Regions from separate parts of the Brevibacillus sp. 7WMA2 genome, predicted to be linked through region 2. Evidence: riboswitches for the same ligand, from Rfam matches in the RefSeq annotation. Region 2 holds a riboswitch; the other holds the start of a gene.
The links. Region 2 has a riboswitch for thiamine pyrophosphate ahead of GOP56_RS06640 (thiamine phosphate synthase). Riboswitches for the same ligand answer to the same signal wherever they lie in the genome.

Region 1 (12,655 bases), 2.7 Mb from region 2:
TGAGTTAACAACTATTTTACAAAAGGTCGAGAATTTCTCTTTTCCTCATTCTCCCGCAAATATCGTCTGCTCTAATCTATTCAACAGTTCTTCAGCCTGTACAATGTATGTCGATTCTATATCCGCATCTTTATTAATGGGTTCTTGAAACTGATTAAACATAGAGGAAACGACCGAAGCGGCTGCATAATCAGTATCATCATCAGATCCGGTTTGGTAGATATGCTTCAGGACAAATGGTTGTTCAAAGCGTAAAACAGCTTGAGGCTGATCCAGCTCGCCGCTCACTACCTGTACAGGTAAACGTAAGAACACCATGCCTTTATCATCGAGCTTGCGATCCAAGAAGCCACTTCTATATTCCCAATTGGACAAAGTAAAGCCTTCTTTCCCCAACGTCTCCATAAGATCACCGTATGTCGCTTGTTTCCCTTCAATTTGACTTGCTATTTGTTTCATCGAAGCTACCCCTTTCCTTTCTTCTTATCCGTATAGCCTTCTCCAAATCACTTTGATTTAATTAGCATCCATCATTTACCATCAGTAACTTTTAAAGGAATTCAATGCTCTGTGTCGAAAGGGAAGGACAAGAAGAAATCATCAATTTACAACATGTACCTACTCGGAAAGGAATTTTATTTTTGTGAAACGAATCTTGCTAACACTATCGCTACTTTCAATTACGCTCGGAGGAAGCCAGCTAGAAGCAGCCACCGGCTCAAATGTATCGGCAGCTCCAAAGGTAACGGCTACACAAAAGGTAGTTAGCTATTATGCCGAAAATTATCCAGGTGATTTAGCCGCCTATACCTCCCTGCATCATTACCAGGATAGAATCTCTGACGTCGCCTTCTTTAACTACAATGCTACCAAGGAAGGCTATTTGGTAGGAGACCTGCCTAAAACAGCGTTACAGTTAACGAAAGATACAAAAAAGGGCAGCTTTTTAGTCATTACGAATCATGGGAAAAAATTATTTGATAAGGAAATCGTCCATTCGATCCTGGCCAACAAGGACTATAAAGCGCGTTTTATCCAACAAGTCCTTACCACCGTACAGCAAAATCAATTGTCAGGTGCTAATCTTGATTTTGAAAATGTTCCGGCCGAAGATCGTCAGGCCTATTCCTCGTTCGTTGGAAGCTTAGCAGACCAGCTTCATGCGATTAAAAAGCAATTAATCGTCTCTGTGCCTGCTAAAACAAACGATGACCCTGCTATCTTCTGGGTATATGGCTTTGATTTAAAAGCACTGGGTGCCAAGGCCGACTATCTTCAACTAATGACGTATGATGAGCATGGAACTTGGTCAGAGGAAGGTCCAGTTGCCTCCTACAATTGGGTGGAGGATGTTATACGCTATAGCGTCTCTCAAGTACCAGCCTATAAGTTATTAATGGGTATTCCAAGCTATGGCTACGAGTGGAGTACCGAGAAAAAAAGGGCAATCAGCTTTCGTAATATACCTGCCATCATTAAGGAAAATCAAGCCGTTCCAGCATGGCATGATACATATAAATCGCCCTATCTGCACTATATGAAAAACGGCGTTTGGCATACCCTTTGGTATGAGAATGAATATAGTATCGCCGCTAAACGTAGCTTGGCTCTAAAGTACAAGCTGGCTGGCTTTGCCGTTTGGCGCCTCGGATATGAGAATGACACTTTTTGGACGGCGCTTCTTCCTAAGTCATAAATGAAACTGGTTTTTCCATTCCAAAAGCCGTCAGCATTTCAAGTTGCTGACGGCTTTTGAGCTATTCTATACGAATGCCAAGCTGACTTTCGACACTTCCTTACTAGGTACATGCTTCATCTTATCCAGCTTCCAGGTCCCTAGCTCCTTCAGCAGAAAATAGACGATCTGCCGCCCATCTGGTCGCTTATACAAGATGTAGCCGTCCCGTTTACCAAGAAAGGTCATAGGCAATAGATAAACTTGCTTTTGAATCGCTTCTTTTTGGGAGAGCAATTCCTGATTCAGCAAGAGTAAGGCATGATCAGGATCATCGCGATATTGGTGAGCAATTTGGTAATATCCGATTTGCTGATAGCCAGCCAGTTTTATTTGAAAGTAATCCTCAAATTCCTTTTGTACCTGTTGCTCCTCCACCTTGCGCTTTTCCTCCCACTCGTCGCCTTGATGAGAATATCCAGTCAATTGTACCCCGTTTGGGTGTACTGCAAGCTTAATCGTTTCAATTGCAAAAGGCGGTGAATGATTTCTCTCATAGGTTTTCACCTGAAAAACAGCTTCAAAGGAATGAGGCTGATTGGTTAGACGAGAGACACCTACCACCTTGGCTGAGGATAGATCATAGGCTCGTGGATAACCATAGTAGTCAGTGATTGCTTTGATTACATGGGGATTCATCGTCAAAATAAGAGCTCCTTGTATCGGATCAGAAGGTACAGGAGATGGTAGTTGAGCCCATGCGATCTCTGAAGAGGTAGATACAGTAAACAGAAGCACAGTAAAAGCAACTATCGCCATATGCTGCCATCTATTTGCCCATTGCTTCATCTGCGATCATCTCCTTTTTCTGTTAACCTTCCTCAAACTCCCATGCTTTATGAAAAGGGTGAGCGCCTTCTCCTCATTTTTCCTCGGACGAAACAAGACTGAACCTATTAGGCAAGAAAAGATTCATATGCTCTGTTTCATCTGAACTGGCATATTCGGCGATCAGCTTCGCCGTAATCGGCGCTAACAGGATTCCATTCCGGTAGTGTCCGCAGGCTAGCGTTAGCCCACTCCAGTTTGGAACTGGCCCTAAAATAGGATGTCCATCAGCCGTAGCAGGCCGTAATCCTGCCCAAGCCTGTAAAAATGGAGCTTCGGAAATCGCTGGTACAATTGACATTGCCCCCGTTAATACTTTCGAAACACCATAAACAGTGGAAGAGCGATCAAAGCCGGCTAAATCTTCTGTAGCTCCAACAATAATTCGTCTATCCTGCTTAGGCACTAGATAGCCGTTTTTTCCAAAGACTACATGGGAAAGAGGCAAATGATTCGAATCAACCGCCGCGATTTGTCCCCTTACTGGATAGACAGGTACATCCACTCCCACCTGACGTAAGATATCAGCAGTCCACGCCCCGGCTGCTACAATCACGTGATTAGCTTCCAGCTCCCCTTTCTCTGTTACAACGCCAGTCATTTTCCTTCCAGTATGCTTTAATCTGATTACAGCAGTATTTTGGAATAAACGAACATGTCGGTTTTTGGCCTGTATCACTAGGGCTTCTACTAACAGACGGTTATTGATGTCAGCCTCGTGTGGAGAATAGATGGCTTGGCGTACCATTTTTGATAGATGTGGCTCTTGTTTCTGCACTTCTTTTCCAGACAACAATCGGATATCATAACCTTCAGACTTTTGCCACTGGTAGCGCTCCTGCAACCACTCCTCCTCCATGTCGGTCATGGCTACTGTCAAAATACCTGCTGTAGATAGCTGGCAATCAATGCCGGTAGCCTCCTTCAGTTCAAGCACCCAATTCTTATATAGCTCCAATGAACGTATTCCCATGTCAAGAAGTGGCCCTGGCTTCGTAAATTCCTTTAAAGGAGCAAGCATTCCCGCCGCTGCAACGGATGCCTCCCCTCCAAACACTCCCTTTTCGATGAGAGTAACCGTCATGCCTACATGAGCAAGTTCCGTGGCAATCGCCAAACCAATAATTCCTCCGCCAATCACAATGATGTCTGAACAGCTTTTCATTGTTCTTCACCCTTTCTCGTATCTACTGAGTGGGGAATCGATTGGCTCTCTACACAAAGAAATGAAAAAACCCACTTCTCCGCGTAGGAAAAGTGGGAAATCACTTAACACCAAATCTAACCACTTCCCTTCGCCAGCATGACCTGGATCAGGTAAAAAGGGTCAACAGACACGCTCTGTCCTCTCAGCCCTGCAAGTTAGGACTCCCCCAGTAGATCAATGTGAAATTATTAATCTTCGTCCTTGTAATCATAGCTTTCAGGAATTGGCTCGAATTTTTCCGCCTCTTCAAAAGCCTTCAGTCTCTCTAGCTCCTCCATATGATAAGTAAACTGCTCCTTATTAATAAAGTAGTCCTCACCATTATGGACGGCACGGATACGTCTCTCCGCTATCTTTTCTCGTATAAACCATTCAGGCATATCCAGATAAGCAGCTGTTTCCTTTACAGTTAAATACATGGTTTACTGTCCTTTTAAGCGGGCCTCCAGCTCAGCCTTCTGCTTTTCAAAACCTGGCTTACCAAGAAGTGCGAACATGTTCGCTTTATAAGCCTCTACGCCAGGCTGATCAAATGGGTTCACACCTAGCAGATAACCGCTGATGCCGCATGCTTTTTCAAAGAAATAAAGAAGCTCACCAATATGATACGCTGATAGCTCAGGCAATTCAACTACAAGGTTAGGAACGCCGCCGTCCATGTGCGCTAACATCGTGCCTTCCATTGCCTTTTTGTTAACAAAATCCATGCCTTTTCCACTAAGGAAGTTCAAGCCATCTAAATTAGCGGCATCCTGCATGATTTCAACGTCAGTCGCCGGTTGTGCAACGGAAAGCACCGTTTCAAACAAATTGCGCGAGCCGTCTTGAATAAATTGCCCCATAGAATGAAGGTCAGCAGAGAAATCAGCAGCAGCCGGGAAGATTCCGCGACCATCCTTCCCTTCAGACTCTCCAAACAACTGCTTCCACCATTCATTAAAATAATGGAATTGAGGTTCGTAGCTTACTAGCATCTCAATTTGCTTCCCTTTACGTAATAAGCAATTGCGGATAGCAGCATATTGATAGCATTCATTTTCTTCAAGAGCTGGATTCATATAGCGCTGACGAGCTGCCTGTGCCCCACTCATCAAGGCATCGATATCTGCACCTGATACAGCGATAGGCAACAATCCTACTGCTGTTAAAACAGAGAAGCGTCCACCAACATTATCTGGAATAACGAAGCTCTCATAACCTTCTTCGTTCGCTACTTGCTTCAAAGCCCCGCGCGCTTTATCTGTTGTTGCGTAAATGCGTTTACGCGCTTCTTCCTTGCCATACTTTTTCTCCATGAACTCACGGAAAATACGGAAAGCGATAGCTGGCTCTGTAGTGGTTCCGGATTTAGAAATAATGTTGACCGAAACCTCCTTGCCTTCAATAACCTGCATAAGGTGAGTCAAATAGACAGGGCTAATATTATTACCCACGAAATAAATCTCAGGTGCTTTGCGCTGTTCTTTTGTTAAAGAGTTATAGAATGTATGCCCTAGTACATCAATTACTGCCTTAGCTCCAAGGTAGGAGCCTCCGATACCAATAACGAGCAATACATCAGAATCAGCCTTGATTTTTTCTGCCGCCGCTTTAATACGTGCGTATTCTTCTTTATCATATGTATCCGGTAGGTCTACCCAGCCTAGATAATCGCTACCTGCACCTGTACCCTCATGTAATTGTTGATGCGCTATCCCTACAGCCGCTTCTAAATGCTTCATTTCGTGTTCGGAAACGAATGGCAATGCTTTGTCATAACTAAAACGGATCGCTTTTGTCACGATAATACCCCCTGAATCGTAAGTTGCACAACTAATAATAAACTGATGTTTATTATTGTACGCGATATCCTCTCTATTCTATCACGCAGAATTTAACGGAATCACGTCAATTTCAAAATCAGTCTCTTCTAAATATTATTATAATAATGTTATTCCTTACGTTTTACTGATTTAACATAAATTTTTGTAACCATTTAGCAGTTGATGCGTAAATCCATTGTAAACAAATTTTTTAAGGAGGCTATTATGAAGAAACGTTGGTGGGGTGTTATTGCAGCTGGAGTACTAGTCGCCGGCGCCTATGGTTATTTGAAATTGACCGCTGTCGACGCAACAGGCCTTCCTGTTTCCGTCATTCCTGTTGTAAAAGGAAGCATTGAAAACAAAGTAATGGCATCAGGAATGGTTAAAGCAAAGCAAGAGGTTACGCTTTTCTCCCCAAATAATGGGACCTTGCTGCAATTTAACGTACAAGAAGGGGACAAGGTTACAGCAAATCAAGTCATTGCTCGTATAGATGTTACCGATCTATCAAGCGAAATGGCATCCATTGATGCGCAAATCGCTTCGCAGCATGCTGAACTAAATCGTGTTAAATCAGGCAAAGAACCTGAAACGATTGCCCAACAGGAAGAACGCGTTCGTCAAGAGAAAGAAAAGGTTGACTCTGCCGAGAAGGAATACAACCGTACCAAACAATTGGTAGAGGCTGGTGCTTCTCCTGCCACTGATTTGGACAAGGCTAAGGACTCATTATCCCAAGCGCAATCATCTCTTAAAATGTCCCAGAGCGAATTAGCCCTCAATAAAAAAGGTCCAAAAAGCACAGATATTGCTTCCGTTCAAGCACAGATTAACCAGCTACAGGTAAAAAAAGCGGAGCTAGCGAAGCAAAGCTCTCAATCCACCGTGGTGGCTCCTTTCTCCGGTACCGTTTTAAAGGTGGATGCTAAGAATGGTCAAGCCGTGACGAAGGGTACAGAAATAATTACGATGGGTGATGTGACAAAATTACAAGTAGTAGCAGATATTAACGAATCAGATGTAAAAGAGCTTCAAATGGGACAAAAAGCACTTGTAAGCGGCACTTCTATGGGCAAAGAAAAAGCAGCAGCTACGGTAACCCGTATTTCACCGCTGGCTACAAAGATTCAAAAAGGGGAAACGACAGGAAAAACAAAAGTAAATGTCACATTGGAATTGGATCAGGCTGTCTCTGTGCTAAAACCTGGCTTTAATGTCGATGTGGATATTATGATCACCAATAAAAACAACATTCTTGTTGTCCCTTTCCAAGCGGTTGTGAATGATCCAAGCGGTTCCTTTGTCTGGGTCGTAGAAAATGGTCTGGCGAAAAAACGTCCCGTACAAACCGGTACAGAAAGTGACTTGAATGTAGAAATCACAAGCGGTCTAAATGAAGGAGACAGTGTCATTAGCAGCCCTTCCGCTGATTTGATGGAAGGCATGCCTGTAATGGCAATGGAAGCAGGCGTACCTGGAGCAGTATAAAAGGAGGGAAACAGATGCTAACCGTTACTGATATTCGTAAGACCTTTATGAACGGTGATTCTGAGCTACCCATCCTAAAAGGAGTTAATTTTACCGTTAATAAAGGGGAATTCGTCGCAATCATGGGGCCCTCTGGTTCTGGTAAATCCACCTTTATGAACATGCTGGGTTGCTTGGATCGCCCCTCTTCCGGTTCTTATGTACTGGACGGAGTAGAGGTCACTACCTTAAACGAAAATCAACAAGCTGATCTTCGAAACCAAAAAATTGGGTTCGTCTTTCAGGCATTTAATCTATTGCCGCGTATTTCTGCGATTCGCAATGTAGAATTGCCTATGCTCTATGCAGGCATCTCGGCAAGCGAACGCAAAAAACGTGCAGAAGAAGCGCTCATTAGCGTAGGGCTAAAAGAGCGTATGGAACACAAGCCGCCTATGATGTCCGGCGGTCAAAAGCAACGTGTAGCCATCGCCCGTTCTCTCGTGAATCGCCCGGCGATTTTGCTAGCGGATGAACCAACGGGAAACCTGGACAGCCGTTCTACTAGAGAGGTTATGGCCATTTTCCAAGAATTGCACGCACAGGGAGTTACCATTATTCTGGTTACGCATGAATTGGATACCGCCCAGCATGCAGAACGTATTGTTGTCTTTAAAGATGGTGTCATTATGAAGGATGAAAAAGTAAAAGAACGACTCTTTGCTGTCGCAGATGAAAACGAGGTGTTCGCTACATGAACCTCATCGAAAGCTTTCGCATTGCTATAGATGGTATTTGGTCCAATAAATTGCGTTCCATTTTAACCATGCTAGGAATTATTATCGGCATCGCTTCCGTCATTGCCATTATGACAATGGGTAAGGGCGGAAAAGAAATGATGACAAGTCAGTTCGGAAATGTAGCCGATGCTAAGTTTACCGCGATGGTAAGCTGGGAGACCGAAGAACCTGTCAAGGATGATGATTTGACCATTGATGATGCCGTTACCCTGGAAAGAATTAATCCTTACGTTCAAAATGTCATGGCTCAAATCTACGGTAGCGGAACCATCAAGGATAAGAAAAAGGATATCAGTGCTCAAGTATATGGGACAACGGCCAACTTATTAGAGGTAAATTCGAGCTATAAGATTGAGAAGGGTCGTTTCTACACCAGAGATGACGATAAAGAACAGCGAGATGTTGTGGTATTAGACAAGGGCTTAGCAGATAAATTGTTTCCTCAGGGAAATGCTGTAGGAAATCGGATTTACATGTCAGATGCCTCCTTTGTGGTCATTGGGGTTCTAAAAAATGATATGCAGGGCTTTATGGGCGGCGGCATGCAGGATCTGGTGTACATGCCGGCACGAACCTATCTTAACCATAACGAAAAAGCAACGGTAAACATGTTCCATATTCAGGCCAAATCAAATGCTACGATTCAAGCCGCGATGGACTTTACCAAGCAATATCTAAATCGTGTACATAAGCATACCGATCATTACACGATAAAAAACAGCGCCGATGATCTAAAAGAGATCACGAAGATGCTTGACATGCTTACAATGGTCTTCTCGGTTATCGCTGGAATTTCTCTTTTAGTGGGCGGTATCGGGGTAATGAACATCATGCTCGTCTCCGTAACGGAGCGCACACGCGAAATCGGGATTCGAAAAGCCCTAGGTGCCAAAAAACGGGATATCCTGACCCAATTTTTGATCGAATCCATTATTGTCTGCTTAATTGGTGGCGGTGTAGGGGTAGGTCTTGGACTTGGGTTAGCTTCGATTATTATCTCATTTGCAGGCATGCCTCCTGTTACATCCTGGGATAGTATTCTGATCGCATTTGGCTTCTCTAGTGCAATCGGGATCTTCTTTGGAATCTATCCGGCAAACAAAGCAGCCAAGCTGGATCCAATTGAAGCATTGCGTTACGAATAATCGGAAGAGAAAGTACGAAATAAACCACGTAACAGGCTGGATCCCTTCAGGGTTTCAGCCTGTTTTTTTATATAAATTGACAGATTATTTTAATTTTTATAAAACCCCTTTACAAATTGGATAAATTAACTAAAATGAAAAATGTATAGATATTTATACTGACCAGTCAAACTAAAAAGAGAGACATGAAAAGAGGGACTAACATGAAAAAAGCTATGTTGACTCTAGGAGTAGCTGCCGTAGGATCATTACTGATGGTAAGCTCTGCATTTGCTGCAGAAGCAAATTATTTGTTCAAACTACCTGCTAACACAGCTCAGACCGTAGCTGATCCCGTAGTGGACAAATCGATCGAAAAGTATTTTCCAGCAATTCTGCCAACTACTCAACAACAAAGCAACGTAACGGATTCAAACTTCAGCAAGTTTTTCCCTGCTATGTTACCTGTAGCACCTCAAGCCGATCAGCCAGCAGCAAATACTATTCAAAAGTTCTACCCAGCTATGTTGCCAACACAAGAAGTAGCTCCGGCATCTGGAAATGAAGCCGTGAAAAAATTCTATCCAAACGTACTTCCAGAGACGACACAAGAAGCACCAACACAAAAACCAAGCCATATTATTTTTGGCTAATGCGAATATAATGAAAAGGCCCGCGAGTGTGCGGGCCTTTTTCTTTCCTCAAAACAGGTGCTATTTATTATGATCTTCTGACCGCATTTTTCGAGCATTTAGTCTATCTACTATAGAGCGTCCTCGCTCACGTATCGATTCTTCCCGCACCTTTAGGGTATTTTTTTTCATCATCCCATTTTTAGAGGTGTCTGGTCGTCGGTCTTCTGGTTTCAAGAGTACTTACTGCCCCCTTTTTTTTCGTAATCCGCTAAAAGCTCACCGAAGCTTTTATTTTTCTCTCGTTCCTCTAATTCTTTGCGGCGTTTTTCCGCTTCTTCGCGTGCCTGCTTTTCTTTTCCTTCCTTCAATTCCTTTTCCATTTGCTTTAACTTACTTAGAGCATTTTCGCCTAGCAAATCCTTAAAGCTATTTCCTGATTTATCCGAAGCCAAAGCATCCTGTGCCGGTTTCGTTTGATTTTGTGTGCGATTCCCACGTTTTTTTGCCATAGTGACTACCAACCTTTCCAACTTTATCTCTCATTTATTGTACCATTTTAGGTCATACTACAAGCGAGAAAATCATTGGAGGGATTCACATGGTGCGAAACAAATCAAAGGACTTTGGAAAAACCGCAGATATACAAGGTCCAAAATCACGATCCGAGGCTGTGCGCTCTAATGGTTCAATTAATGCTGAGCCCCAAGAACGGATGAAAGAAAACCGCTAATTTGCAGGGTACAATACGTTCATAAAGGAGGTTTTTTATGAAAAGCAAGCCTCCAGCAGATAGGAATCCACTTGCTGTTGATCAAACACTGCCGCATCAAATCAATGCGCCTGACTTTAAGCAGGCACACATTAGCATGCAGGCTCCCTTTGTTAACCAATACGGGATTATGATTGGGGATAGCGCCTATAATTCCGCCGATTCTCCGATAAACAATTGGTCCCGCGATGTCGACCCTGCTATCATGTCAGGTCCAGAATGGGTACATCCCACCAATGACATTGGCTGGAATACCCGAGAAAACCGTGAGCTACTGGAAAAACAACAGCTTCGGAAGAAAAAGGACATGTTTACCCATTTGGATAAAGACGTAAGCTATCACACCGATTAAGATAAAAGCCAGCATCTTCTTCTAACAAGGAAAGGTGCTGGTTTTTTATGCTACAATAACAAAAGCAATTGAATGCCAGAAAGGAAACGATCTCAATGAAACTTCAATTAACAATAACGCCTGAATTTTCAAAGGCATATCAAAAATATGCTGGGTTTATCCCTGGTGAAACCATTCGTCTGTATGTTAGAACCTCTGGACCAGGTACTGGGGGGTTGTTTTATGCTGTAGAAAAGGATCAGCTTCAATCCGATGATGCCCTCTATGAAGTAGCAGGTCTGCGCTTCGTGATTCGCCCCAGTGATTTTTGGTATTTTGATGGAGGTACCTTATCATATGATGAGCAGTTAGGAGAATACGGCTTTATGTTTACGAATCCGGGTTTGCAACCTTAGGAAACCATTCTGTATGTTGAATCGTATTAGTAAAGAAACCACGTATTTCCAGGAGGAATTCAAATCATGTCCGCCAAATCCAAAAATGCAAATCGTTCGATTTTAGTAGCGATAGGGCTGTTTTTACTGACAAAGTTTAAATTTATTTTTCTCTTTTTGAAAGGATTTAAATTTACAGGGACCATTATCAGCATGGGAGTTGCTCTTTATTTTTATGCTGTTGTATTTGGATGGAAATTTGCAGTCGCCCTTATCTACTTGGTTTTTATTCATGAATTAGGACACGTAATTGCCGCGCGGATCAAAGGAATTAATACAGGCTTGCCCATGTTTATTCCTTTTGTTGGAGCTTTCATTCAGTTAAAAGAATTGCCGCGCGATGCAACAACAGAAGCTTTTCTCGCCTATGGGGGACCATTCGCAGGATTACTCTCGTTTTTGCCCGCCATCCCACTATATATCTATACAGAAGACCCATTATGGGCATTAGTCATTCATTTGGGAGCGATTCTTAACCTATTTAATTTACTTCCGGTTTCTCCACTAGATGGAGGCCGCATCGTAGGAGTTTTGTCCCCTAATATTTGGTTTTTAGGTTTACTTATTTTAGGAGCTTTTATCTTCTTTTCACCAAGTCCTATGCTCGTGCTGATTTTCATCTTTGGGATGTTTTCGTGGTGGTCGCATCTTACCAGCGATTACAAACATAAACAGCTTCAATATGAACGTGATAAATGGGAGCAGCTTCATCAGGAGCTTTCGCGTTGGATCGTTGAGCCTCCTACATCGCAGGAAAGATACGATCTACAACGTTTATACCTGCAAACGCAAAAAGCTCAGCCAAAAAAGCCCTTTACTTTTCCTTTGTTTCAGGAAGAGAAAAAATTGGCTTATAAGAAGCTCCAGCTTGATCGCCAATTTATCATAAAACGCTGGGAGTTATTAGTCGCTCACGAGCAAGAGCAATATCGGAATGAGTGGAATCAATATTCCGATACTACTGCATCAGCTACAGAAGCTCAGGCCGTTTCTGAACACACTGCAAATGCTGAGGATCATATTCCCCCAACAGAGCAGGATACGTTCCAAGCTGAGCAGGGAATTTTACAACACACCATATCCAGTACGGAATTAAAGCTAGCTGACATGAATAAAGAACTGGAACACCAGGCTGGTTACTATGAAGCAAGCGCTGCTACGCGTTGGAAGGTGTTACTTGCTTATCTAGTGCTAGCCGGACTGTTAGCCGCTTTTTACTTCTATTCTGATCAAATGTTATTAGAATGGCGACAGGTAATGAAAACAGCATAGTTTGTAGAAAAAAAGACAAAATCACCGCTTGCTTGTAAGCAGAGATTTTGTCTTTTTGTTTGGGGAATGACCGAGAACAGCAATCGGTCTATTATTTCCTTTTAATGTGCGGTTGCATTTTTTTTACTAGTTCTTCTTCACTATTCCCAATAAACCAACGTCCATTTGCATAAATAAAAGCTCGCTTTAAGCAATGACCGCACATATTTTGACAGCCGATTTCTACC
Region 2 (12,655 bases):
TATATGGGTTTTCCTTGCAAAGTAAATCTGGTAATAGAAAAACCTCCTTCCTCTGTCATCTGAGGTAGGAGGTTGTCTATTTCCTGTACGCCGATCTAGAAGCGGCACACAAGGACTATTACTTACAGGTGAGGAAAGTATTCCTTCCAACGTCTGCTGACCAGTTTGTCAATGTCTGGACGGGTTTCGACTTCTGCTGGATAGAACGGCTTCATACGAGCATCTACGATTAATGGCCCTTCATAACGGATTTTATTGCGTACGATAGTTGATTTGGCATAAAGATCGTTTGCTGGGTCAAAGCGCGTAAAGACTGTCCAGAGGAAGCTGCTTTCCTTGCGAGAGATTGCAGCGTCATCAACGATACAAATCATAGGCCAGTCCGCTACATGTTCATTGGCATAAGCGATCAAATCTTCCCCTATTTGCGGGGAATCTTCAAATTTTGGTCCTGAAATTACGAGACAGCCTGGGCAAAAAACCTCTACATGAGGAAAACGCGGGATGTCCGGCCCGTTATAAGTGTGTAGCAGGTCACGAACAGGATCGCCAATGCCGAGCATTACCCCTTTGCTACCATGATTAAATTTGCGTCCTGTATAATCAAGTGTATCGTTGGAGGTATCGTTGACAATCAGTAGATCACGTTCCGGTTGGAAACGAGCTAACACGATCTCTAAAAACTTACTGAACTGCGATAGGTCACAATGCACATCCGTTACCATCAAAAACTTAGTTAATGTAAGCTGACCTTCCCCTAGAATTCTAAAGGCATGGGCCATTGCTTCTTTATAGTAGCTTTCGCGTACGATTGCTCCTGCTAATGCATGGAAGCCGGTTTCCCCATACGTCCAAAGAGCCTTCACTCCAGGCATGACCACAGGGAAAAGCGGTGACAGCAGACTTTGCAGGTATTCACCAATAAAGAAATCCTCCTGGCGCGGCTTACCAACCACCGTAGCTGGATAGATGGCATCTTCCCTGCGCCACATTTGCTGCACATGGAAGACAGGGAAGTCGTGAGCTAAGGAATAATAGCCAAAATGGTCGCCAAACGGTCCTTCTGGTCGGCGAACATGCGGAGGGACAATACCGCCAAACACGAATTCTGCTTCCGAAATAATTTTATGTGGATGATTATCTACATCGGTCATTCCTAGCTTTTCTCCCATTAAGAGAGAGGAGAAAATAAGTTCCGGAACCATCTCCGGTAATGGAGCAATAGCAGAGACAATCAAAGCAGGTGGTCCGCCAACTGTCAGGGTTATCGGCAAAGCACGGTTACGTTTTTCTGCCTCATAATAGTGGAACCCACCACCTTTATGTATCTGCCAATGAATACCCGTAGTATTTTCATCATATAGCTGAATACGATACATCCCCAGATTGTGTTCTTTACTGACGGGATGCTCTGTGTAGACAAGTGGCAATGTAACAAACGGTCCCCCGTCTTCATGCCAGCTAGTAATAGCCGGTAGTTCATGTAAATTGACATCAGTTGTATGTACCTGAGCGACAGGAGCATTTTTTAACGATACGTTTTTCGTACCTGTTTTCATGACACTTAATAAAGGATCACGTAATCCCCAAAGGGCAGAGAGCTTCGGGGGCATCAGCTTGTCCATGTTACTTACTAATTGCTGAATGATCTTTTCTGGCTTTGGTCCGAATGCCATATCGACCCGTTCACGGGTTCCAAATAGATTGGTTACAATAGGGAAGCTTTTCCCTTTAACATTTGTAAAAAGAAGAGCTGGCCCTTGTTCATCAATGACTCGACGATGAATTTCTGCCAATTCCAAATAGGGATCGACAGGAGTATCAATCTGCAATAATTGTCCTTCATCGCGAAGCTGTTGGATAAAAGTTCGTAAATTTGTATGCATGAAAAGAGGTCACCTCATAATCTATCATCGCTTGTTGATCTCTATTCTTAACTGTACACGAACTGGTTGCATTGATCTAGCCTAAGATTGTATAAAATGAGCGAAATGGGGAGGTTTTTTTCAAAGAAGGGTGTACTTTTCTATGAGTAACGTTGCATCATAAGGGCCAGCTTCTCTTTTACCTGAGGCCATTCTGAATCAATGATCGAAAACATAGCAGTATCACGGACATAACCATTGGCCAGACGCATATGCTTGCGGAGCGTGCCCTCATAGGTAGCCCCGATTCGCCGAATAGCTCGTTGTGAGTTTTCGTTGCGAGAATCGGTTTTAATTTGAACGCGAACGCATCCGAGATGTTCAAAGCAATGGCTTAGCAACAAATATTTACATTCCGTATTCACGCCTGATTTCCATACGCGTGGAGTAAGCCAGGTTGAACCAATTTCTAAGTGATCATCCTTACTTGAAATATTCATAAAACGCGTAGTACCAATAATGCGTTGGGAGGAACGTTCCCTAATGATAAAAGGAAATTCTACTCCTGCATCCTTTGCATCGTATGCTTTTTTAAAATAGGCTTTCCAGTCCTCATTTGTAACCATTGCCTTCGGTAAAAAGGTCCAAATTTCGGGAAAGCTTCCGACCTGCTGAAGCTCTGCTTCGTGTTCTGGCTGTAGCGGTTCGAGTACCACGAAAGTTCCTTGTAGTGGAATGGGAGTAATAACAAGCATGTAATTGGCCCCTTATCTATGTGAAAGTTCTGAATCCTTTTTGCTATCAACAGATTAAAAGGTATTCAGCAGAGAAGCAACTCATTTTTTAGGAGTGCTGTACATTGATAGCTGGATGATTTAGGGGAGCGAAATCCACCTCCATGTGTAACTTTCACTCACATCGGGGAAACTAAGCCGAACAATCGGGAGGTGAGTCAAACCATGTCCAGCAAGAACAACAAATCTAAAAATAAGGCGAAAAACAGAGGGAAAACGCTAGATACCAATGACCAAAACAGTAACATTCGCGATAATGGAAATACGCATAAAGCATAAATGTGTGTAAAACATCAAGGTCCCCTTTCTAGAGAAAGAGAAGGGGACTTTGATTGTATACATGAAAATGTTATTTTTGTAATAGAACGATTATTTTGATTTGTATTCAATGTACAGTATGGTAAGGCTAGAACTGGGCAAAATGCCACCTAGAGGAAACATTCATGCTATAATAAAAATAAATCTACGGCAGATAGATGGGAAGAGACGGAGGCATACTTGTGGAAGACTCAATGATGCACCTACATGCAAACGAAGTAGTTCTTAGCACACAAGCATTTTTAATCTTGTGCCGTTTGTATGATAGTTTTTACGATGAATTAAGACAGCATGAGCAACTAAATGAGGTGGCTGAGAAGACAGCGGCGATTTTATTAGATGGCGTTGAGGCTTTAAAAGAACAGACGCAGCCGCCTAAACAAGTGGTGATGGCGTTAGATTTCTCCAGTTTATTTTTAGTAAAAAAGCTGGTAGAACAAGCATATCGGGAAGTAAGAGAAGTACCGGAGCAGGCCAAGGCTCTGGGATGGTTAGAAGAGTGTATGCAGGCAATGAATAAGGGAATGATTACACACTGATACGAGGTAGAATGATCTGGTGTGAACAATGAACGAGAATTTTTCTAAAGAAAATCTATCTGTTTACAAATAAGTAGTGACGTGGTACTGTAAAAGCGAATTCAAAACTTTATAACTTTGTACCGAGCGGGGGCCGAGCTGTCGGCTGAGATTGTAACACGATGCGTTACTGACCGTTGAACCTGATCTGGTTAATACCGGCGGAGGAAGAGGGCAACCGAGAACAGAGTGAAGATAACTTTGTTCTTTCAGATGCATACGAAACCATCCGCTACGGGTGGTTTTTCTTTTTATAAAAAACAACCTGTAGCCGTTTACAGTATGGATCAAAAAAGCAGTAAGCTACTAATGATTATCAGCTTACGAACAGCTAGTTCAGCTTAGCCTCCGCTATCCATTTCGGTACTATCCGAAAAGACAGCGGAGGCTTTTTTGATGTCAGGCCATGAATGGTCCAACTAGATCGGTCAGCTATAGAGGTTCGTTTCAAACAACAAGAAAAGGCATATGCGAATGTTTTTGCGAAAGGAGTTGAATTTTTGCGAGCACGCTCGCTTCATCTCATTACCACAGGGCGTCAAACTCTCAGAGAAGTGTTGCCCATTATAGAGAAGGCAGACCAAGCAGGAGTAGATTATCTACACATTCGGGAAAAGCAGCGGACAGCAAGGGAATTAGCTGAATGGATCAGGCTCTTGTCGGATGTTTTTCCAAGGGATCGAATCATCGTAAATGACCGTGTGGATGTAGCAATGGCTTATCATTGCGGCGGTGTACAGCTTGGACAGCAAAGTTTGCATGCCAGCTTGGCAGGTCGTATGCTGGCCCCCCACCAATTGCTGGGTTGTTCGGTTCATAACGATCAGGAATGCTTGTCGGTACAATCGTTACAACCCTCTGACCAGTACGATTCATTGACAGAACATGATATCGTACCAAGCCGTCCTCCAACCTTTGTGATAGCGGGGCATGTCTTTGTGACGGAATGTAAGCCCGGCGTAGAACCGCGTGGTCTTCCCTTTGTAACGCGAATGCGGAAACTGTTAGCTCCTAGTATCTCACTACTTGCGATAGGCGGCATAACTCCGCATCGTGTTAAGGACGTGATAGCGGCTGGAGCGGATGGTATTGCTGTAATGTCGGGGATCATGCAGTCAGCACAACCGCAAGAAAGGATGAAAGAGTACCGTGATCAGCTTGATAAAACAGCAGAAAATGCTATCCAGTAGCTACTCTATTCGATTTTTGCTTAGGCTACGCCAAACGCTGGAAAAGATAGGCGTAAAAACAATCACGCAAGAAACGAGGTGACCGTTTTTGCACGCTAGCACAGTACAGATTCAGGTTAATGGGAAAGCAACAAGTGTAGAAAAAGATACGACTGTAGAGCAATTGCTTGTTCATTATGGATTGGAGCAAAGAATAGTGGTTGTTGAGCACAATCAAATCATCCTTGATCGTTCCAGCTATGCCCATACAGCCATAATGGATGGGGATCGCATAGAAATAGTTCATTTTGTTGGAGGAGGATAATCGATGACGGATACGACTTTACGAATTGGAGAGTATGAATTTAGCTCACGTTTTTTAATTGGTACCGGGAAATTTCCTTATTTGGAAATTCAGCGAGCAGCAGTAACGATCTCTGAAGCGCAAATTATCACATTTGCGGTACGTCGTTTAAATTTGGAAAAAGGAAACGAGCCTACCTTTTTAGAATCGCTTGACCTCTCAGCGTATACACTGCTCCCCAATACAGCAGGAGCAACCACCGCAGAGGAGGCTGTACGTATTGCACGTTTAGCAAAAGCGAGCGGATTATGCGACATGATTAAAGTAGAAGTAATTGCAGACCAAAAAACGTTATTGCCCGATCCAATAGAAACCCTGCGAGCATCTGCGTTATTGGTGGAAGAAGGCTTCACTGTTTTAACCTATACCAATGATGATCCTATTCTTGCGCGAAAGCTACAAGAAGTAGGCGTTCATGCTGTAATGCCCGGTGCCTCCCCAATTGGCTCTGGTCAAGGTATTCTTAATCCTCTGCACCTTAGCATTATGATCGAAGAGGCGACAGTTCCCATCATTGTAGATGCTGGAATTGGTTCACCCTCAGATGCAACGCAAGCGATGGAGCTAGGTGCAGACGGCGTATTATTAAATACAGCAGTTGCGTTAGCACACGACCCTATACGAATGGCAGAAGCAATGAAGCTAGCGATTCAGGCTGGACGAAAAGGCTTTTTAGCAGGACGCATTCCTCGAAAACGCTATGCTTCCGCTAGTAGTCCGATAGAAGGAATGCTGACATGAAGCTGGCTCGTCTCGCTCTTTTATCTCAAAAGTGGAGTATCTATTTAGTAATAGGTAGTCAAGATTGCAGGAACTCCGTTGAAAACATGTTTCGTATCTTGACAGAGGCACTTCAAGCGGGAGTCGGATGCGTTCAGTGGCGGGAAAAAGGAGCTGGTTCCATCAGCGATGCGATTCAAAGAGAGCAAATTGCGATTCGTATGAAAAAGCTATGTCATACATACGATGCCATTTTTCTGATTAATGATGATGTGAGCTTGGCTTGCAAGGTTCAGGCTGACGGGGTGCATGTAGGACATGAGGATATGCCGTTTGCCCAGGTTAAACAATTAGTTCCTCCTGAGATGATCATTGGAATATCAGCCGGCAATATAGAGGAAGCTCGGATCGCTCTTACATATGGAGCTGATTATTTAGGGGTAGGGCCTATGTATACATCGAAAAGTAAAACGGATGCTGGGGAGCCAATCGGTCCCAATGGACTTTCCGCTATTCGCAAATTTGTAGGAGGGTACCCCATTGTGGCTATAGGTGGAATTAAGCCAGAACATGTAAGTTGCTTGCGAAAAAATGGAGCCGATGCTATCGCAGTCATTTCAGCTATTACACAAGCACCTGATACCAAAAAAGCCGTTCAGGATTTTATTTACCATGTTCATAAAAATCATAGTTATACATGAGTTCGCATAAAAGGAGGCTGTACGCCGATGAATACGCGAGAAATAGAAATCGCTTCTTTTACAGAGCTTTTATACGCAGAAGCAAAGCCGATTTGGGAAAAGACGCATCTTCATCCTTTCATTACTGGCATTGCTAATGGGAATTTACCGATCTCTGCATTTATCCATTACATGAAGCAGGATTATCTCTTTTTACAGGAATATGCAAAACTATTTGCGATTGCGAGCGTTAAGACAGCGCGTTTAGACTGGAGCGGTCGATTTGCCCAAATCATGACATCAACACTACAAGAGGAGATGTCCTTGCATCGGGGATACGCTCAACGACTAGGCATTTCCCAAAGTGAATTAGAAACGGCCGAACCATCATTCGTCATGCTTGCCTATACAAGCTATATGCTACAGATCGCTCACCAAGGTAGCTTAGGAGAAGGACTGAGTGCTTTGCTTCCATGCATGTGGAGCTATCAGGAAATTGGGAAAAGATTAGCACAAAAAACGGGGGTAATCGATCATCCGCAGTTTGGCGAGTGGGTGCGGATGTATAGTTCTGATGAATTTGCCAACTCGACGGACTGGCTGAAAGGTGTACTTAATGAAATTGCCCGTGACAGTAACAAACAGGAGCTTGCTCGGATGAAACAGCATTTTATCGCTGCTTGCAAAATGGAGTATTTATTTTGGGATATGGCTTATCTAGAGCAGACATGGCCGTAATGCAAAGGAAAGGGTGGCAAAAAGTCATACAGGAGGTCTGGAAAAAGAATCGGCATATCGGATGGGTTCTCGCTTCCGTAGGTACTTTCCTCCTGTTATGGGAAGCAAGTTGTCGCTTGCTTGAGCTACCTGCATTCATTTTGCCAGCGCCTTCTCTTATTGCCGTTGCGCTCTGGGAGCTACGCTATCAGTTATTTACGACACATCTGTGGATTACATTACAGGAAGCGCTGCTAGGACTAGTGATCTCTATAATCGTAGGGACAGGAATTGCCATATGCATGCATCTTAATGAGAAAATGAAAAAGATCATGTACCTGTTCGTTTGTTTAGATTGACTGATTATGGTGTACCCAGCTATTATGAATTGGTGTTGGTCACAAGTGATCAGACGGCAGCAAAAAAGCGGGAGGCGCTCGAACGCTTCCAGCAAGCGATACAAAAAGGGCAGGCTTATGTTGCTTCTCATCCGAAAGAAGCACTGGAAGCACTTTTACAGCATGAAGCCACAGAATTTCCTTTAGATAGAGAGATTGAACACAAAAGCCTGAAGGTCTTACTTCCTTTGATGGATGCTAAGGGTCAACCTTTTGGCAGCCAGGATACAGCCCAATGGCAGGAGGTCATTGACTGGATGGCTACTAAGAAGCTCATTTCTAATACTTTCTCAGCTCAGGAGATTCTTCCAGTAGTAAAATAATGTATAATAAGAAGAAATGAATGAGAAAGCGCCTGTTCATGGCGCTTTTTCTAGTCTGTTCACTATGGATTTTCCAAGGAACAAGAGTAATTATGGGGGGTACATCATTTTGAAAAAAAACATCTATCACATCGGCTATGAGCGAGTATCCAGACGCGAATTACTGGAGCGTTTAGACATAGAAGATGGATTCATGTTGCAACATGATCGCCTCCATCCTGTTGATGCAGATAAAGAAGAAGTGGCGCCAGAGTGTGAGCAACATCAGATATTGGTTCGCTATCAGCACCGACCAAGCGAATGGATAACTTTTAGTGGTACGTATCAAATCCAAACAAGAGAACCAATACCTTGGATTGATGCACCTTTAGAATATCATTTATTTGGTGAGCAATTAATTCCAGGTAATTATCGACGGGAAAAGGCACCACAAGCCCGCATACCAGCCCGGACAAAGCTACAAATCACGGCAATTCGCGATGGAATTGTATACGTTATGGTACCCAACCATCCGTCAAGGCGATATGAGATCAAGCTGGAGGATGCTCGATTTGCCCGCCATTTTCCTACAGAGCTAGAAATGCGATTGCAGTACTACTCGTTTCCACCCCATCCAGACATTTTAGTCGATTGGCTATTGCAGGAGGGAAGGAAACGTGGCATGATAACTCGCTTAAATGGAGAGCATACAGAGCGCACTGCTTTTGAGGTTTGGGAAGATCTGCGTAAGGAATACTCGTTAAGCGTGAGCGCAGCGATTTTAGCGATTAAGCAGGCATTGGTCGTCATGGATAGGGCCGGAGTGGAGGCGGATTTTCCTAACCCGGTTAAAAGTGCCGATATTTCTAGCTACAGTGAAGAAGAGCGAGATGCCTTTTTTTCTTATCAGACCGTACGTGCGGCGCTTGCTGCTGTCTCAGCCTTGCTAACCATCGACCCGATGGATCAATTGCAGGATCATTTATTGATGGATGTAATGCTAGAGCAACAACAAAATCGACGTTCCTCTAAGGAATAACGAAAGCATTCATGCAAAGGGAACATATGGATTGCGACAAAACAAATAGAACCCCAATCTGAATGTATCGATTGGGGTTCTTGATTTTACATGCGAGCATAGATGCCTTGTTGCGTTACAGTATCATAGGAATTGGGTGTTTGATAGGCAAACTTTTTTACTCCATTTTCCACCAAAAGATGTTATAGTAAATCTTATAATGATAGCGCTTTCTATTGCCGGAATATCGTTATTTTGCTAAGGGAGGTATAAAGTTATGAGTCACATTGAATCTGATTTTTCATTGGTCAACATTCCTGTTCATTTAAAGCAATTCGTTGTTGACCAAGACTATGACAAGTATACACCGATAGATCAAGCTGTTTGGCGATACGTTATGCGTCAGAATTATAATTTCCTAGGGAAAAGAGCCCATACCGCTTACTTAGATGGCTTGCAAGCATCTGGTATCAGTATCGAAAAAATACCGAATATTCGTGAAATGAATCGGTGTTTATCGGAAATTGGTTGGAGAGCAGTAAGTATCGATGGTTTTATACCAGCCGTCGCCTTTTTTGACTTTCAGGCTCATCAAATCCTTCCAATCGCTTGTGACATTCGTACTTACGATCATGTGGCTTATACACCTGCACCTGATATCATTCATGAAGCTGCCGGGCATGCCCCAATCATTAAAGACGAGAAATATCGTGACTATCTGAAAATTTTTGGAGAAATTGGTTCTAAAGCCATTTCATCACGGGCAGATTATGAGTTATATGAGTCGATTCGCTATTTATCTATCGTAAAAGAGGATATCAATGCGACGGAAGAACAAGTGCTTGCAGCAGAAGAAGACCTAGCTCGGAAAACAGCGGCGGTTACGGAGGTTTCAGAAGCTACTCAATTATCCCGTCTCTATTGGTGGACAGTCGAATACGGCTTAATTGGAGATGTTGATCAGCCCCAAATCTATGGAGCAGGGCTATTGTCCTCTGTTGGGGAAAGCATGAGCTGCTTAACAGATGGGGTTAAAAAAATCCCGTTTTCACTCGATGCTTGTATAGAAACTGATTTTGATATCACCAAGCCTCAGCCCCAATTGTTTGTTTGTCGAGATTTTGATCAATTAATTGAAGCGGTGCTTGAAATGAAAGAGAGAATGGCCGTGCATCTTGGTGGCACTGAAAGCTTGCATAAGGCAATCAATAGTGGCCAAATCACTACTAGTGTGTACAGCTCTGGTCTACAGGTAAGCGGCACGCTACATCATCTTATCTTGGATGATCAGGGAGAAGCGATTTATATAGCGACAGAAGGACCTACTGCCCTCGCGTTTGAAGATATTGAGCTGGTGGGTCATGATAAATCCTATCATAGCCATGGATTTTCTTCCCCCATTGGCAAAATAAAAGGAAACGAGAAGCCATTAGAGGATTGGACCGATGCCGAACTTGAAGCCTATGACTTAGTTGTAGGTAAAAAAACGGTGGTATGCTTTGCTTCAGGAGTTGAAGTCGTAGGTCGTGTTTCCTATATTGATCGTATGCAGGATAAAGTGGTGCTAATTGGATTCGATGAATGTAGTGTACGCTATCAAGAGCGTATGCTGTTCCAAGCAGAATGGGGGACCTACGATATGGCAGTCGGAGCCGAGATTGTCTCTGTCTATGCAGGAGCTGCTGACCGGGAAAAATTTCAATCGGGTACACATCAACCCTCAGAGACCCAAACCCGTCGTCCCATATACACAGACGTGCAAAAAAGACAGCAGCAGTTGTATCAAATTGTTCGTAACCTACGGATAGAAGAAGGGGCTGAAGAGGAACTGCCAGAGAGCTTGCAAGCTATTAGGCAAGAACTAGATGCCTCTTATCCAAACGATTGGCTATTGCGATTGGAAATTTTAGAAATCATGATGAATCATCATTTCCCGGAAGCGGACTGCCAGCGACTTCACGCCCAAATAAAAGCAATTGGTGATGCTGATCATGAATTAGCTGTTTTGATTGCGAATGGCCTGTCTTTGTTGGAAAATAAATAAGAAAACCAGGCCGCCGGTGGGATTTCCTATCAGGCGGTCTCAGTTTTGGAATGCAAATGTTCCTCTTGGTACTGTGAATTCAGTCTCGTTCTTTGCTGAAGTCATCGCTTGTATGACCTTTTCATAAAGACTTCTCACGTCATTGATATTTTGTCAGTTATCTAAATAAAATAGAAGAAGAATGACTCACGTACTGCTGTGAGTTTTGTCACACTTCGTTCACCTGTTATGCAGAACGGAGCATGAATGAATAACTGTGGACTAGAATACATAACAGAAAGAGACTTTTGGGAAATGGGGGCCAATTATGGATACACAAATTACAGTATGGCTAGCATTTGCAGCAGGACTTCTCTCGTTTATATCACCTTGTTGCTTGCCGTTATACCCATCCTTTTTATCTTATATTACTGGGGTTTCGGTTTCAGAGATGAAACAAGGAAAATCTGTATTTCAGCGACAAGCATTGTTACACACCTTGTTTTTTATTCTAGGCTTCTCTCTTGTCTTTATCGCACTCGGATTGTCAACCTCATGGGTTGGTAGCTTATTTGCATCAAAAAAGGATTTGATTAGGCAACTTGGTGCTATTTTATTAATTTTTATGGGATTAGTAATTACAGGGGTATTAAAGTTTGATTTTATGATGAAAACATGGAAGAAGGACATAAACAATCGTCCGCTTGGGTATACTGGTTCTATCTTGGTGGGAATTACCTATGCTGCTGGCTGGACTCCCTGTGTAGGGCCGATCTTGTCAGGGATCATTACGCTTGGAATGGTGAACCCAGAGAGTGCCCTTACTTATACGCTTGCCTATACGATAGGGTTTGCCCTGCCATTCTTCGTGATGACCTTCTTCATTAGTAAGATAAGCTGGATCATGAAATACTCGGACAAATTAATGAAAATTGGCGGGGGAATCATGGTTCTTTTCGGGATTTTGCTGTACTTTGATAAGCTAACAGATATCTCTATCTACTTAATTAAAATTTTTGGACAGCCTAGTTTATAAAGGAGCTGGATAAAGCATGCGGCAGGTTTTTATCATTCTCAGTTTGCTCGTTCTGGGAGGAGGAGCGATTTACCAAAGCGAGGTCAAAAGTAAATCGCTGCCTACTCCGCAACCAATATTGGGACAGTCTATAAAATCTGAACCACAGCAACAGCATCAGGCGAAAGAGACAACTAAAACTCAAGTACAACAAGAGGTCTCTAGTCAGATAGAGCCAAAAGCCAACCCAACCATTGCGCAAGGGGCTAAAGCTCCTGCCTTTGAACTTCCAAGTATGGATGGAACTAGATACAAGTTTTCGGGACAAAGACAGAAGCCACTGGTTCTAAACTTCTGGGCAAGCTGGTGTGGTCCTTGTAGAATGGAAGCTACTGATTTACAAAAGTTATATGAAAAAAATAAAGGCAACGTAGATTTTTATGCAATTAATCTGACCAAAACGGATGATTTAGATTCCGTCAAGGGATTTGTAGATACCTATAAGCTGACGATGCCGATTCTCTTCGATCAAGATGAAACAGTAGCAAAGCAGTACCAAATCCTCGCTATCCCAACGACTTTTATTATTGATCCTAATGGGGTTGTTACGTATAAGGTAATGGGATCGATTCAACCGGGCGTGTTTCAGGCAGAGCTAGATAAAGTAGTCAAAGCAAAAAAATAACGATGCTAA

Region 1: linked by a shared signal. The riboswitch ahead of thiO (glycine oxidase ThiO) and the one ahead of GOP56_RS06640 (thiamine phosphate synthase) in region 2 are both predicted to bind thiamine pyrophosphate.

The regions. Positions count from the first base shown of each region.
Region 1 is NZ_CP048799.1:4,452,674-4,465,328, reverse strand. Features, by position in the region: gene GOP56_RS19255 (YugN family protein) at 46-459, opposite strand; gene GOP56_RS19250 (glycosyl hydrolase family 18 protein) at 644-1,696, shown strand; gene GOP56_RS19245 (DUF3888 domain-containing protein) at 1,763-2,524, opposite strand; gene thiO (glycine oxidase ThiO) at 2,598-3,728, opposite strand; TPP riboswitch at 3,837-3,948, opposite strand; gene GOP56_RS19235 (excisionase family DNA-binding protein) at 3,959-4,189, opposite strand; gene GOP56_RS19230 (glucose-6-phosphate isomerase) at 4,193-5,551, opposite strand; gene GOP56_RS19225 (efflux RND transporter periplasmic adaptor subunit) at 5,798-7,063, shown strand; gene GOP56_RS19220 (ABC transporter ATP-binding protein) at 7,078-7,800, shown strand; gene GOP56_RS19215 (ABC transporter permease) at 7,797-8,987, shown strand; gene GOP56_RS19210 (hypothetical protein) at 9,191-9,619, shown strand; gene GOP56_RS19205 (DUF3886 domain-containing protein) at 9,832-10,110, opposite strand; gene sspK (small acid-soluble spore protein K) at 10,200-10,331, shown strand; gene GOP56_RS19195 (DUF3905 domain-containing protein) at 10,369-10,722, shown strand; gene GOP56_RS19190 (iron-sulfur cluster biosynthesis family protein) at 10,818-11,117, shown strand; gene GOP56_RS19185 (site-2 protease family protein) at 11,184-12,428, shown strand; gene GOP56_RS19180 (DUF1450 domain-containing protein) at 12,520-12,655, opposite strand, start outside.
Region 2 is NZ_CP048799.1:1,790,341-1,802,995, reverse strand. Features, by position in the region: gene GOP56_RS06655 (UbiD family decarboxylase) at 123-1,886, opposite strand; gene GOP56_RS06650 (GNAT family N-acetyltransferase) at 2,027-2,620, opposite strand; gene GOP56_RS06645 (hypothetical protein) at 3,160-3,516, shown strand; TPP riboswitch at 3,633-3,742, shown strand; gene GOP56_RS06640 (thiamine phosphate synthase) at 4,056-4,745, shown strand; gene thiS (sulfur carrier protein ThiS) at 4,834-5,049, shown strand; gene GOP56_RS06630 (thiazole synthase) at 5,053-5,829, shown strand; gene thiE (thiamine phosphate synthase) at 5,826-6,509, shown strand; gene tenA (thiaminase II) at 6,537-7,226, shown strand; gene GOP56_RS06615 (ABC transporter permease) at 7,226-7,564, shown strand; gene GOP56_RS06610 (ABC transporter substrate-binding protein) at 7,552-7,926, shown strand; gene GOP56_RS06605 (hypothetical protein) at 8,036-8,944, shown strand; gene GOP56_RS06600 (aromatic amino acid hydroxylase) at 9,201-10,967, shown strand; gene GOP56_RS06595 (cytochrome c biogenesis CcdA family protein) at 11,275-11,982, shown strand; gene GOP56_RS06590 (TlpA family protein disulfide reductase) at 11,999-12,646, shown strand.